Regions from separate parts of the Nitratireductor lacus genome, predicted to be linked through region 1. Evidence: predicted binding sites of a transcription regulator. Region 1 holds the regulator's gene; each other region holds the start of a gene.

Region 1 (3,391 bases):
CCAGCAGCAGCGTTTATGCATTGCGCGCGCCATCGCGGTTTCGCCCGAGGTGATCCTCATGGACGAACCGTGCTCGGCGCTCGACCCCATCGCCACCGCCAAGGTGGAGGAGCTGATCGACGAGCTGCGCGAGAACTACACCATCGTCATCGTCACGCACTCCATGCAGCAGGCGGCGCGCGTGTCGCAGCGCACGGCCATGTTCCATCTGGGCAACCTTGTCGAGGAAGGTCCGACGGACAAGATGTTCACCAACCCGGATGACAAGCGCACCCAGGATTACATCACCGGCCGCTTCGGTTGACGCACAGATAAGGAACCAGATCATGGGCGAGCACACAGTCAGCTCCTTCGATGAGGAACTCGGTGAGATCGACCGCCTCATCCGCGATATGGGCGATCTCTCCGGTGCGATGACCCGCGCCTCAACCAATGCCCTGCTCAACTCCGACACTGCGCTCGCGCAGCGTGTCATCTCCGACGACACGATCATGGATGCCAAGCAGCGCGATCTCGACGAGCGTGCGATTACGCTGATCGCCAAGCGCCAGCCGATGGCGCAGGACCTGCGCAGCGTTGTGGGTGCCATTCGCATGGCAGCCGATCTGGAGCGCATCGGCGATCTCGCCAAGAACATCGCCAAGCGCGTGAGCGCGGTCGGGCAGAGCGCCACGCCGCGCACGCTCGCCCATTCCATCGATGCGATGGCAGGTCTGGTGCTGCATCAGGTCAATGCGGTGGTCGAGCACTATGTGAAGCGCGATGCCGAAGCGCTGATCCGGTTGCGCGACGAGGATGAGAAGATCGACATCCAGTATACGTCGGTGTTTCGCGAACTGCTGACCTACATGATGGAGGATCCGCGCAATATCACGTCGTGCACGCATCTTCTGTTCTGCGCCAAGAATCTCGAACGCATCGGCGATCACGTGACGAATATCGCCGAAAATGCCTATTATGTGGTGACGGGGGAACAGCTTCCGGTCCAGCGGCCGAAGCTCGATGAAACACAGATGACGGTCGATGCGGATGCGTAGACGGCCGTAGCAATGCCCTAGGAGAATGCCTTCCATGATTGCCCCCAAGGTCATGGTCGTTGAAGACGACGAACCGCTCTGCGTCCTGCTGAAATACAATCTGGAGGCCGAGGGTTATCAGGTAGAGATGATATCGCGCGGCGATGAAGCCGAGGTGCGCCTGCAGGAAAATGTCCCGGATCTGCTCGTTCTGGACTGGATGGTCCCGGCTGTGTCGGGCATCGAACTGTGTCGCCGGCTTCGCATGCGCCCGGAAACCGAGCGCCTGCCGATCATCATGCTCACCGCGCGCGGTGAGGAAAGCGACCGCGTTCGTGGTCTTTCCACCGGGGCCGACGATTATCTCGTGAAGCCCTTTTCGACGCCGGAGTTCGTGGCGCGTGTCCGCGCGCTCCTGCGCCGGGCCAAGCCGGAAGTGCTGTCAACGGTTCTCTCCGTCGGCGACATCGTGCTCGACCGGGAATCGCACCGCGTCTACCGGCGCAAGAATGAAATCCGTCTCGGGCCGACAGAGTTCCGTCTTCTGGAATTCATGATGCAGCACCCGGGCCGCGTTTTCTCGCGCAGCCAGTTGCTCGACAATGTCTGGGGTGAAACGATCTATATCGACGAGCGCACGGTTGACGTCCATGTGGGCCGGTTGCGCAAGGCTGTGAATCAGGGCCGGCTTCCCGACGTGATCCGCACCATTCGCGGCGCCGGCTACGCGATCCGTGAAGCCTGAGACAGACCGACACAAAAACCCCGGCGCAATTGCCGGGGTTTTTGCATGTCGTTGCAGTCGGTTCGATCACTTCATGAGCGTGCTTGCGGGCCTGCCATGTTCGTTCCGGGCAACCGCAAAGCTCGTCACCGGCTCAAGGGTGGCCGTCAGCTTGCCGTCGTCCGTAACGTCCCATTCCAGAACCGCGTCGTCATAGACGAGCGCCGGATCAACATAGACACATGTCGCCATAACACGCGGAGCCTCGTTTTCGAGCTCACGCATCGAGACGGGCCTTTCCGCCTCGCACTCCTCGAATGTCTCATAGACAGGCGTGGGGGCGGGAAGTTCGCGGCATTCGGCCATGTTGCCGGAGCAGCCGACAATCAGAAGAAGCGCAGCGATGTGTTCCATGGCGTTCTCCTTTCACTGTCTCCCCGAAGCGGAAGCCATGGATGGTCCGCCTCGCCGGGTGCCGCATTCGTTTACGTCATTGTCCCTTTGTTTAACCGCGTCTCCTCAGCAGCCCCATGATCAGGGAAATGGCAAGAAGAGCGAGGAAAATATAGAACAGGATCTGCGCGATCCCTGCGGACGCGCCTGCAATCCCACCGAAGCCGAGGGCGCCGGCGATGAGCGCGACGACCAGAAATATGAGTGCCCAGTAAAGCATGCTGTCTCTCCGTTTAGTTATGGCTGTTAAACGTCTGCGCAGGGAGATTGGTTCCCGGTCGAAAGAAAACCGGCAAAATAAAAGGCCGCCGTGGAGGGGCGGCCCTTCGGAAGCGGCGAAGCCAGCACTCAATCAGGCAGCGGCGCGTGCCTGGTGATCGAAGAACAGCGCCTGGCTGATCAGCGCCTTGACCATTTCGGGACTGAACGGCTTGGTGACCAGGAAAGTCGGCTCCGGGCGTTCACCGGTCAGCAATCTCTCCGGGAAAGCCGTGATGAAGATGACGGGAACGGTCGCCGCTTCGAGAATTTCGTTCACGGCATCGAGGCCCGAGCTTCCATCCGCAAGCTGGATGTCGGCAAGCACCATTTTCGGCTGTGTCTTCGCGAACATCTCTACGGCCTGCTTGTGCGTGCGGGCGTTGCCGACAACCCGATGACCGAGGCTTTCGACCATCTCCTCGATATCCATGGCAATCAGAGGCTCATCCTCGATGATCAGGATATCGGTTGCCACCTGGCGGGAGATCTCCTCGCTGGCCTCGTGCAGCATTGCGTTGATACCGTTGAGATCGGTCTCAAGAATCTCCGCTGCCTCCTCCGGCCGAAAGTTCTCGACCGCCACCAGAAGGAAAGCCTGGCGTGGACGTGGCGCGAGGGATGACAGATTGCTCGAGGCGCGCTGTTCCCAGGCAGAGGCAGGGGCGGTGTCGGGCACTGGCACATCAAGCGTTTCGAACAGCGATGTGAACAGCCTGAAGAGCGCGATCCTGTCGGTCGACGCTTCGGGAAAGATGCTCGTGTCGGCAATAAGCGCTTCAAGCACCGCGGCCACCAGGGCGTCACCGCTCGATTGAGAACCGGATACCGCTCTTGAAAAGCGCCGCAGATAGGGAAGGTGCGGAGCGATACGCGCTGACAGGGTCATGGATTTCAGGTCTCCCTCGTAACGTGGCAATGGGAACAATGTACATTTATG
Region 2 (3,391 bases), on a different contig from region 1:
CCTGCGAGATGTCGAGGCCGAAAAGCCGCGCCTTCGGATAACGGTCCGAAACGAGCGCCAGATTACGCCCCGTTCCGCAGCCCAGCTCCAGCACCGCGCCGCCTTCCGGCACATTCAGCCCGCCAATCAGCCCGTCACGCCCAAGCAGATAATATTTGCGCGTCAGGTCGTAGATATGGCGCTGGCGGCGATAGACGCCGTCCATCAGGCTGGCGTGGCCGGCGGTCTGCGGCATGGCCATTCTCAGGCCGCTTTCACATAAAGGTGGAACCCGCCATAGATCGCCGAGCGGTCATTGGCCGAGAGCTCGCGCGAGCGGAGTTTCTCATAGCGCCACTGGTTCAGAATGTCGTCGTTCACGCGGCCCGGCAGCAGGCTCGGGGCTGCGGCTGTGCGGAAGATGACGCGCGCGCCGGGTGCTGCCGTGCGGGTGATCTCGCCCCACAGCGCGTTGAGCTGATCGTCGTTCATCCAGTCCTGCGCGTCGAGCAGCACATAGCGGTCCACGCTCTGCGCCGGCTTGCTGCCCAGCACATCCATCAGGTTCGCGTGATGCACCGTCACATTGTCCGCCGCAGCGCGGATCGTGTCGAAATTCCTGCGCTCCAGATAGGCGGGCAGGGTGGCTTCGCCCTGTGCAGGGTAATGGCGGGCGAAGGCCTGCCAGGCGAAATAGTTTTCCTTCAGCGGAAAATGGCAGGCAAGTTTTTCAAGCCGGCTCGACAGAACGTCCGCCATGGTGCCGTCACCCGCCGTGATCAGCGAGTCATACTGTGCCGGCGGAATGCCGAGACCAAAAAGCGATGCCTTGCGCGAGGTGGCCCAGCGCACGAGCCCACGGTCGAACAGCGGACGTAACTGCTCATCGAAGAAGATGCGCTGATCGCGCAGTGAGCGCGACTTCATGATGTCGGCCGGGTTCACGCCATAGAACTTTGCGACCGTGTGGCCGGTGGCGATGAAGAAGCCCAGCAGGCCCTTGCGGTAGAAATTGCGCGTGAAGGCGTCGATGCGCCTGCGGCCAAGCGGCCCGCGGCTTTCCCAGTGCCGGCGCGACTGGGTGTCGAGCGCCGGCGCGATGAAGCGGCGATAGGCCTCGCTGTTGCTGCGCTGGTTGGTTGCGCCGAAGAAGCGCAGCAGGTCGCCATGGGCGGGCAGCGTCTTGAAGGCGGTGAGCTTCAGCCGGTTGAGCGCCACATGCGCGGCGTTCAGGTCCACGGCGTCGATCTTCGCCGGCTGGCGGGTGAGATAGGCCAGCACATTGCAGCCGCCCGACGCGATGGTGACGACGCGATGGCTTTCATCGAGTTCCATCGCTGCGATGTCCACGTCCGGGTCTTCCCATATCTGCGGATAGACGAGGCCCGAGAAAAGAAGGGCGAAGAGGCGTTCGGAAAGGCCGGCGCGCGTGGTGGCGCTGTTCTGATAGACCGCCTTGCCGAGATGGCGGCGGGTGGAAAGGCCGGTGCCGGCTGAAAGATCTGTCATGGGTCTCTCCCCTCAATCTTTCCCTGAGGGGCTACTGCGCTTCCATGACAGGCGCGTGAACGCTGAATGACCGAGTGTGACGGGGCTGTTAAAGGCGGGGAATATTCCCCGCCCGCAGTGCCGAGCGCTCTACGCCTTGCCGAACCCGCCGGCGGTGGGCGTGGTGACGATCACCGCTTCACCGGCCTCGATCACCGTCTGGTCGCAGCCCTTGAGCGTTTCGACATGACCGTCCTTGCGGCGCACCTCGGTCTTGCCCATTTCGCCATCGCCACCGCCCTCAACGCCGCGTGGCGGCCCGCTGCGGTGGGAGGAGAGAATGGCGCATTCCATGGTCTTCAGGAAGCGGATGGTGCGGCGCGTGCCGTCGCCCGCATTCCACTTGCCCTTGCCGCCGGAGCCTTCGCGGATGTGGAAGTCCTCGAGCAGAACCGGGAAGCGCAGTTCGAGGATTTCCGGGTCCGTCAGGCGCGAATTGGTCATGTGGACATGAACGCCCGACGCACCGTCGAAGCCGCGACCGTCATTCATGCGACCGGCCGGTGAGCCGGAACAGATGGTCTCGTAATACTGATACTCTTCATTGCCGAAGGTCAGGTTGTTCATCGTGCCCTGGCTGTTGGCGATGGCCTTCATCGCGCCGAACAGCGCATTGGTGACGTGCTGGGACGTCTCCACATTGCCGGCCACGACCGCCGCCGGATAGGAGGGGCGCAGCATGCAGTCTTCCGGGATCACGATGTTGATTGGCCGCAGGCAGCCCGCATTCATCGGGATCTGCCCTTCCACCATCACGCGGAAGGCATAGAGCACGGCCGCGCGGGTCACCGGTTCAGGCGCGTTGAAATTGTTCTTCTGAACGTTCGACGTGCCGGTGAAGTCGACGGTCGCCTCGCGCTTCTCGCGGTCGACGGTGATCTTCACCTTGATCACCTGGCCCGTGTCGGTCGGATATTCATATTCCGACGCATCCGGCAGGCGTTCGAGCACGCGGCGCACGGCTTCCGCCGCATTGTCCTGCACATGGCCCATATAGGCCTGCACCACGTCCAGACCGAACTGGTCGATCATCTTGCGCAGTTCCGCCACGCCCTTTTCGTTGGCGGCGATCTGCGCTTTCAGATCGGCGATGTTCTGGTGCGGGTTGCGCGCCGGATAGGCGTGGTCGGTGAGAAGCGTGTGCAGCTCCTCTTCGCGGAACCTGCCGCCTTCGACCAGGCGGAAATTGTCGAACAGAACGCCTTCCTCATCCACCGTGGTCGCCAGCGGCGTCATGGAGCCGGGTGCTGTGCCGCCGACATCGGCATGGTGGCCGCGCGAGGCGGTGTAGAACAGGATGTTCTCGCCGTGATCGTCAAACACGGGCGTGACCACCGTGATGTCGGGCAGATGCGTGCCGCCATTGTAAGGCGCGTTCAGCGCGAACACGTCGCCGGGGCGGATATTGCCCTTGTTCAGCCGGATGACGGTTTCCACCGAGCGGTCCATGGAGCCTAGATGCACCGGCATGTGCGGGGCATTGGCCACCAGCGCGCCATTCTGGTCGAAGACCGCGCAGGAGAAGTCGAGCCGCTCCTTGATGTTCACCGAATAGGCGGTGTTCTGCAGCGTGACGCCCATCTGTTCGGCGATCGACATGAACAGGTTGTTGAAGACCTCCAGCATCACCGGATCGGCCTTGGTGCCGAGTGCGGCCATGCGGGCCTTCTTTTCCACGCGGCGCATCAGAATGTGGTCGAGCGCGGTGATTTCGGCCTGCCAGCCGGGCTCCACGACAACCGTCTGGTTGGCCTCAATGATGAGGGCAGGGCCGTTGACCTTCGCGCCGCGCGATAGCGTCTCGCGGCGGTAGATGCCGGCATCGTGCCAGGCGCCATCGCAGAAGATCGCGCGCGTTTCGCCG
Region 3 (3,391 bases), on a different contig from region 1:
ACGGCGAATCGGAGGACAGCGTAATCGCTCAGATTGAGTCAGCGCGCGAGGACATTGCCAACGGCATCAGCCGCGCCGACCTCGTCACCTCCATGCCAGCCGGTGCTGCCCGCAACGCCGTCGATTGCGCTCTTTGGGATCTCGAAGCGAAGCTTTCGGGCAGGCGCGCTTCCGCGACGGCCTGCACCATTCCGCCACGCCCGTTGCAGACGGCCTATACGATTTCGCTCGCCGCACCTGAGGAAATGGCAGCACAGGCGCGCGCGCATGCAACGCGTCCTCTCCTGAAGGTGAAGCTCGGCGGTGAAAACGATGCGGCACGCATTCATGCCGTGGCGGGTGCTGCCCCCGACAGCCGCCTGATCGTCGATGCCAATGAAGGCTGGACCGAAGGAAACATCCGCGAAAACATGCTGGCGGCAGCAGAATTCCACGTTGCCCTGATCGAACAGCCGCTACCCGCCGGAAAGGACGGGATTCTGCGCGACATCCCGCACCCGGTGCCAATCTGCGCGGATGAGAGCGTGCACACCGCCGACAGCCTCCCCGAACTTGCCGGGCTCTACGATTTCGTCAACATCAAGCTCGACAAGACCGGCGGCCTCACAGCGGCGCTGGACCTGCGCGACCGCGCTCGTGAAATGGGGTTTGGCGTGATGGTGGGATGCATGGTGGGCACGTCGCTCGCCATGGCACCGGCGGTGCTGCTGGCCCAGGGCGCCGATTTCGTGGACCTGGACGGCCCGCTGCTTCTGGCGAAGGACCGTCCGCACGGACTGAGCTATTCCGGCTCACTAGTCTCGCCCCCTTCGCCGCAGCTCTGGGGCTGAAGGCGCTTTGGCGATCAGGGCCGCTCAGGCGGCCTTGATCCGCTCCCCCTGAAATGCAGCAACGATGGCGCGCTCCTTCGAAGCCGCAGCCGCAGACTCGACATCGAGAATCTGCGCCCACGTGATAATCTCGAAGCTGCCGTCGAAATTCTCGGCAAGCGCCGTGCAGCTTTCGACCCAGTCGCCCGTGTTCATGTAGCTTATGCCGCGAATGTCTTCCATCGCGGCATGATGGATGTGTCCGCAGATAACGCCGTCAACCTCGGAGCGCTGGGCTTCCTGGGCAAGCACGTCCTGGAACGAGCTTATGAACTTGACCGCCTTCTTGACCTTGATCTTTGCCCAGGAAGAAAACGACCAGTATGGACGTCGAAGAAACCGCCGCACGCGCGCGATGACACGGTTGATGACAATGGCGAGGTCGTAGGCCTTGTCGCCCAGATAGGCAAGCCAGCGCACATTATGCACGACCTGGTCGAACTGATCGCCGTGGATGACGAGAAATCTGCGCCCGTCTGCGGCCTCGTGGATCACGCGGTCAGCAACGACGATGCCGCCGAAGTGGACGCCCTGAAACGAGCGAAGAAACTCATCGTGGTTGCCCGCGATGTAGGTGATCTCGGCTCCCTTGCGCGCCTTGCGCAGGAGCTTTTGCACCACATCATTGTGCGCCGCCGGCCAGTGCCACGAGCGCTTGAGACGCCAACCGTCGACAATGTCTCCGACCAGATAAATCTGCTCCGCATCGTGATAGCGCAGAAAATCGATCAGAAACTCGGCCTTCGCCGGCTTCGAGCCGAGGTGGATGTCGGAGATGAAGAGTGCGCGAAATTTGCGGTGTTCAGCGCCGGTCATTGTCCCGCCTGAGCCTTGTTAAGTCGCGCATTCTATGGCCCGATTCATGTCACAGACATATGACGACTACCGTTTCGATACGGAAAAATGGCGTTGAAGAACGGCAAAACGCCGCGCCGGGCACGATTCCGGCGTATGAAACTGCTTCTCGACATTCAGCGCTGGAAAAAGCGCCGGCGAGCGCCTAAGCACATGAGACGATTCATACCGTTTGAGCGCCGCGACCTTTCAGGTTCCGATGACGCCCGAACACCGTGCCGCAAGCCAAACGGCCACGCCGCCAGAGCCATGATGTGGAGCCGCTGATGTCAACCAAGAACAAGAAACCACAGAGATCAGAATTCGACGAAGCCGCGCTCTTCTTTCACCGCCATCCCACTCCCGGAAAGCTGGAAATTCAGGCCACCAAGCCACTGGGTAACCAGCGTGACCTGGCGCTTGCCTATTCGCCCGGCGTCGCCGCCCCCTGCATGGCCATCCATGACGATCCGAAAAGTGCTGCGGACTATACGGCACGGGCCAATCTCGTGGCCGTGGTCTCCAATGGTTCAGCCGTGCTCGGGCTCGGCAATATCGGCCCGCTCGCTTCCAAGCCGGTGATGGAGGGCAAGGCGGTTCTGTTCAAAAAGTTTGCCGGCATAGACGTGTTCGACATCGAGATCGACGCGCCGGAAATCGACCGCATGGTGGAGACGGTCGCGGCACTCGAACCGACCTTCGGCGGCATCAATCTGGAGGACATCAAGGCACCCGAATGCTTCGAGGTCGAGGAACAGTTGAAAGCCCGCATGGGCATTCCGGTGTTCCATGACGACCAGCACGGCACAGCCATCATTGTGGCCGCGGCCGTTCTGAACGGCCTCGAACTGGCCGGCAAGGACATCGCCTCGGCAAAGATAGTTTCTTCGGGCGCGGGAGCGGCCGCGCTTGCCTGTCTCAACCTGCTCGTTTCGCTTGGTGCGAAGACCGAAAACATCTGGCTTACGGATCGGCACGGCGTCGTCTATGAGGGCCGCAGGGAAGAGATGGACCGCTGGAAAGCGCCCTATGTGAAAGACACGGACGCCCGCAAGCTGGCCGAAGTGATCGGCGGAGCGGATGTGTTCCTCGGGCTCTCGGCGGCTGGAGTGCTGAAGCCGGAAATGCTGGCGGACATGGCCGAAAAACCGCTGATCCTGGCGCTCGCCAATCCTGTGCCCGAGATCATGCCGGACGTGGCACGCGAAGCGCGGCCTGACGCCATGATCTGCACCGGGCGCTCGGACTTCCCGAACCAGGTGAACAACGTTCTGTGCTTCCCCTACATCTTCCGCGGGGCGCTCGACGTGGGTGCGACCGCGATCAACGAGGAGATGAAGCGCGCTGCCGTCAAGGCAATCGCGGGCCTCGCCCGCGAAGAACCATCCGATGTCGCAGCACGCGCCTATTCGGGCGAGACACCAATCTTCGGCCCGGACTTTCTGATCCCCTCACCCTTCGATCCGCGTCTCATCCTGCGCATCGCACCGGCTGTTGCCGAAGCGGCCATGAAGAGCGGTGTCGCGGCGCGCCCCATCGAGGACATGGACCAGTATCTCGACCGGCTGAACCGCTTCGTGTTCCGCTCCGGCCTGGTGATGAAACCCGTCTTCTCGGCAGCCAAGGGCGCGGGCACCAAGCGTGTGATCTATGCAGACGGAGAGGACGAACGGGTGCTGCGCGCAGCC
Region 4 (3,391 bases), on a different contig from region 1:
GCGGATGCGGCCGAGCGTGAGCGGGAAGTCGAGTTCCGGCACGTCGATCTCCACATCCACTTCGCCAATGCGGATTTCGCCGGCAAAGGGGTGGTTGCGGCCATAGCCGCGCTGGGTGGAATAGCCGAGCGCCAGAAGGAAACCCTCGTCGCCGCGCGACAGGGCCTGAAGGCGCTGGTCGCGCTCCATGGGGAATTCTGGCGGCTCGCGGGTGATGTCGCCGGGCTCGCGGTCTTCCGGCAGGGAGCCGTCTTCCTCGATCAGGCCTTCATTGGCGAGAATGTCGGACACGCGGGGCATGGCTTCTTCGGCTTCGCTGCGCGCCTCGGGCGCTGCCGGTTCGGCGTCTTCGGCCAGTTCCGGGTCAAGCAGGCGGTGCGTGTAATCGAAGGTGGGGCCGAGAAGCTGCCCGCCGGGCAGATCCTTGTAGGTGGCGGAGACGCGCCGCTCGACCAGCATGGCCGCCGTGTCGACGGGGCGCGTGTAGCCGAAGCGCGGCAGGGTGGTGCGGTAGGCGCGAAGAAGGAAGATCGCCTCGATCATGTCGCCGCGCGCCTGCTTGACGGCGAGCGCCGCAAGGCCCGTGTCGTAAAGCGAGCCTTCGGACATGACGCGGTCGACGGCGAGCGAAAGCTGGCTGGCGATCTGTTCGAGCGTGATGGCGGGCACGTTGCGGTCGCCGCGGCGGCGGTCGGCCAGAAGCCGGTGCGCGTTCTGGATGGCGGCTTCGCCGCCCTTGACGGCTACATACATGGCTCAGGCCTCCTGGCTGGTGATGCGGGTGGAGCGGGGCAGGGCCGCAAGGCCCTCGCGGCTGACCAGGATCAGGTCGATGCCGCGCGGAAAGCGGGCGTGGTTCTGCGCCCACTGGCGGGTGAAGTGACGCGGCATGGGATGGGGCGCGAGGCGGGCCTCGTTTTCGATGCCGGGGCCGTCGAGAACCAGTTCCTCACCGCCCGAAAGATCGCTCACCTGAAGAACGAGTGTGGCCGAACGGTCGGGATATTCCTGCGAGCCTTGAGCAAAATTCTCCAGCCCGATCAGGTGCTCGGGATCGGCCGACAGGACGAAATGCGCATCGGCCGGCGTGTTGGCGAGCGGCGCGCCGGTGTGGAAGGCGAGCCAGGCGCGGACGGCATCGTCGTCCGCAAGCGCGGGATCGAGCCAGATCGGCGTGTCCTGATCGCAAAGCGCCAGCGCAACGGCGGCGGCCTCTGGCGTCAGCGGTGCGGGCGGTTTGGCAAGCGCTACGCCCCTGTGGATCGTGCCCGGCTCGGCCATGGCCTGCATGACGGCGCGAAAAATGGTCTGGGCGTCGAAGACCGGGTTCTGGAAACCGCCTTCGATGGCGATGGAATCGAGCGTCATCAGTCCTCTCCGCGAACCATGGTGAAGAAGTCGACCTTGGTGGCCGCCGTTTCGGCGCGACGGGTCGCGTCGGCCTCGATGCGGCGGGCGCGCAGCGGCGCGAGGATCTTTGCCTCGATTTGGGCTTCAAGGTCCGGTTTCTGGCGCAGCGCGTCGATCAGGGCGGCAACCCGCACCTTCATTTTCTCGCGGCCAAGCGCATAGGCATGGCCAACCTCGCCGCCGGGAAGCTTGACGGTGGCGCGCGTGACGGTGGCTTCGCCGAAGTTGAACGGCGCGCCGCCGCCGCCCACGCGGCCGCGAACGGTTACGAGGCCGGTTTCGGGTCCGCGCAGCGTTTCAGCTTCGTCGGGCAGCCCGGCTTCGTTCCAGAGCTGCATGAGATCGGCGCCGCTCGCCATGGCCAGCACCGCCATCGCTTCACGCCGCCGCTCGGTGACCGCCTGTCTTTCCTGTCGTGAGACCATGATGTCTCCTTCCTCGCTCGCCAATTTGTCTATTGTTCTAGACAACTAAACATATTATGGGTTTTTGCCTAACGGGTGTCCATGACGCGCTGATGACAGCGCAGCCGGGGAGAACGGAATTTTGGCGCAGGCGAAGGAAAAGGAAGCGGTGATCGAGCGGCGCAGCGGCGTAGCGCTCTGGCGGCAGATCGCCGACCGTATGCGGCGCGAGATCGGCGAAGGCGTGCTCGGCAGCGAGGGGCGTATGCCCCCCGAGATGGCGTTGGCCGAACGCTTTGGTGTCAATCGGCACACGGTGCGCACCGCCATTGCAGCTCTGGTGCAGGAGGGCGTCCTGCGCGCAGAGCAGGGGCGCGGCACCTTCGTGGAAGGGCGAAAGCGGCTGGCTTATCCCATCCGCAGTCGTACGCGGTTCTCCGAGGGACTGGCTGGGCAGTCGCGCGGGCTTGCGGCCGATCTGCTCGACCACGCGGTTGAAGCGGCGCCGATTGATGTTGCTCGCGCTCTGATGCTTGCTCCCGGCTCGCCCGTGATCCGGCTTGAAACACGCTCGCATGCTGACGGGCGGCCTGTTTCCCGGGCCAGAAGCTGGTTTGATGCGCACCGGTTTTCCGGCATGGCGGAAGCATTTGAGCGCTCGCGTTCGATCACGGCGTCGTTCAGGGAGCTTGGGCTCGCCGATTATCTGCGCCAGAGCACCACGGTGACAGCGCAGCACGCCGATGCCGGTGACCTGAAAGACCTGAATCTCTCGCCCGGTGCAATCGTTCTCGTCACCATCGCCATCAATGTCGATACCGACGGCCGCCCCGTCCAGTATTCGCAGACCCGCTTTGCCGCAGACCGGATCGAGCTGCACATTCCCGGCGCTGGCATGGAGACAGGCGACTGACGCTGCACTTCACCTGACACTCACCGTGAAGTGACCGTAGCGCGAGGCGGTTTACGTTGATTTGATCTGCCCTGACGTGCTCTATCCCAACGGGTTTCAACCAAGGGCAACAAAGGGGTTTCGCTTGCGCGCACTGCTTTTCTCGACTGCACTTCTGGCCATTGGCGTGGTTTCAGCCGCGGCCGATACGACACAGCCCGATCCCTCGAACTGGGATGCGGTTCTGAAGGATGCGCGGGGCGAGACGGTCTATTTCAATGCCTGGGGCGGGTCGCAGAACATCAATGCCTATATCGATTGGGCCGGCGCGGAGCTGAAAGAGCGCTACGGCGTCACGCTCAGACATGTGAAGCTCGAGGATACCGCTAGCGCGGTCGCCACCGTGGTGGCGGAAAAGGCCGCCGGTCGCGATATGGGCGGAACGGTCGATCTCATCTGGATCAATGGCGAGAATTTTGCCGCCATGAAGCGGCAGGGGCTGATCCTCTCGCCGGGCTGGGCGGAAAAGCTGCCGAACTGGGCCTTTGTCGATGTCGAGAACAAGCCGACCGTCCGCTCCGACTTCACCGTGCCGGTGGAAGGGCTGGAAAGCCCGTGGGGCATGGCGAAACTCGTCTTCTTCTACGACACCGCGCGCATCCATGTGGAAGACCTGCCGCAGGAT

Evidence for each region. Region 1 encodes PhoB, which activates phosphate uptake and scavenging genes when phosphate is short. Its sites were predicted from a motif close to TGTCATNNANCTGTCAT; they were not measured.
Region 2: AC07E3_RS05280 (BtaA family protein) is a predicted target of PhoB. The motif match lies at 1,522-1,538, and genes of this name have one in related genera.
Region 3: AC07E3_RS01140 (UDP-2,3-diacylglucosamine diphosphatase) is a predicted target of PhoB. The motif match lies at 1,734-1,750, and genes of this name have one in related genera.
Region 4: phnF (phosphonate metabolism transcriptional regulator PhnF) is a predicted target of PhoB. The motif match lies at 1,917-1,933, and genes of this name have one in related genera.

Annotation. Positions count from the first base shown of each region.
Region 1 covers NZ_JBWKMB010000003.1:172,853-176,243, forward strand. The annotation lists gene pstB (phosphate ABC transporter ATP-binding protein PstB) at 1-304, shown strand, start outside; gene phoU (phosphate signaling complex protein PhoU) at 327-1,037, shown strand; gene phoB (phosphate regulon transcriptional regulator PhoB) at 1,075-1,761, shown strand; gene AC07E3_RS03895 (hypothetical protein) at 1,828-2,154, opposite strand; gene AC07E3_RS03900 (DUF1328 domain-containing protein) at 2,246-2,413, opposite strand; gene AC07E3_RS03905 (response regulator) at 2,546-3,340, opposite strand.
Region 2 covers NZ_JBWKMB010000004.1:206,494-209,884, reverse strand. The annotation lists gene AC07E3_RS05285 (class I SAM-dependent methyltransferase) at 1-241, opposite strand, end outside; gene AC07E3_RS05280 (BtaA family protein) at 244-1,488, opposite strand; gene AC07E3_RS05275 (hydantoinase B/oxoprolinase family protein) at 1,618-3,391, opposite strand, start outside.
Region 3 covers NZ_JBWKMB010000001.1:220,141-223,531, forward strand. The annotation lists gene dgcA (N-acetyl-D-Glu racemase DgcA) at 1-830, shown strand, start outside; gene AC07E3_RS01140 (UDP-2,3-diacylglucosamine diphosphatase) at 855-1,685, opposite strand; gene AC07E3_RS01145 (NADP-dependent malic enzyme) at 1,991-3,391, shown strand, end outside.
Region 4 covers NZ_JBWKMB010000022.1:4,718-8,108, forward strand. The annotation lists gene AC07E3_RS17275 (carbon-phosphorus lyase complex subunit) at 1-753, opposite strand, end outside; gene phnH (phosphonate C-P lyase system protein PhnH) at 757-1,368, opposite strand; gene phnG (phosphonate C-P lyase system protein PhnG) at 1,368-1,835, opposite strand; gene phnF (phosphonate metabolism transcriptional regulator PhnF) at 1,954-2,727, shown strand; gene AC07E3_RS17295 (ABC transporter substrate-binding protein) at 2,852-3,391, shown strand, end outside.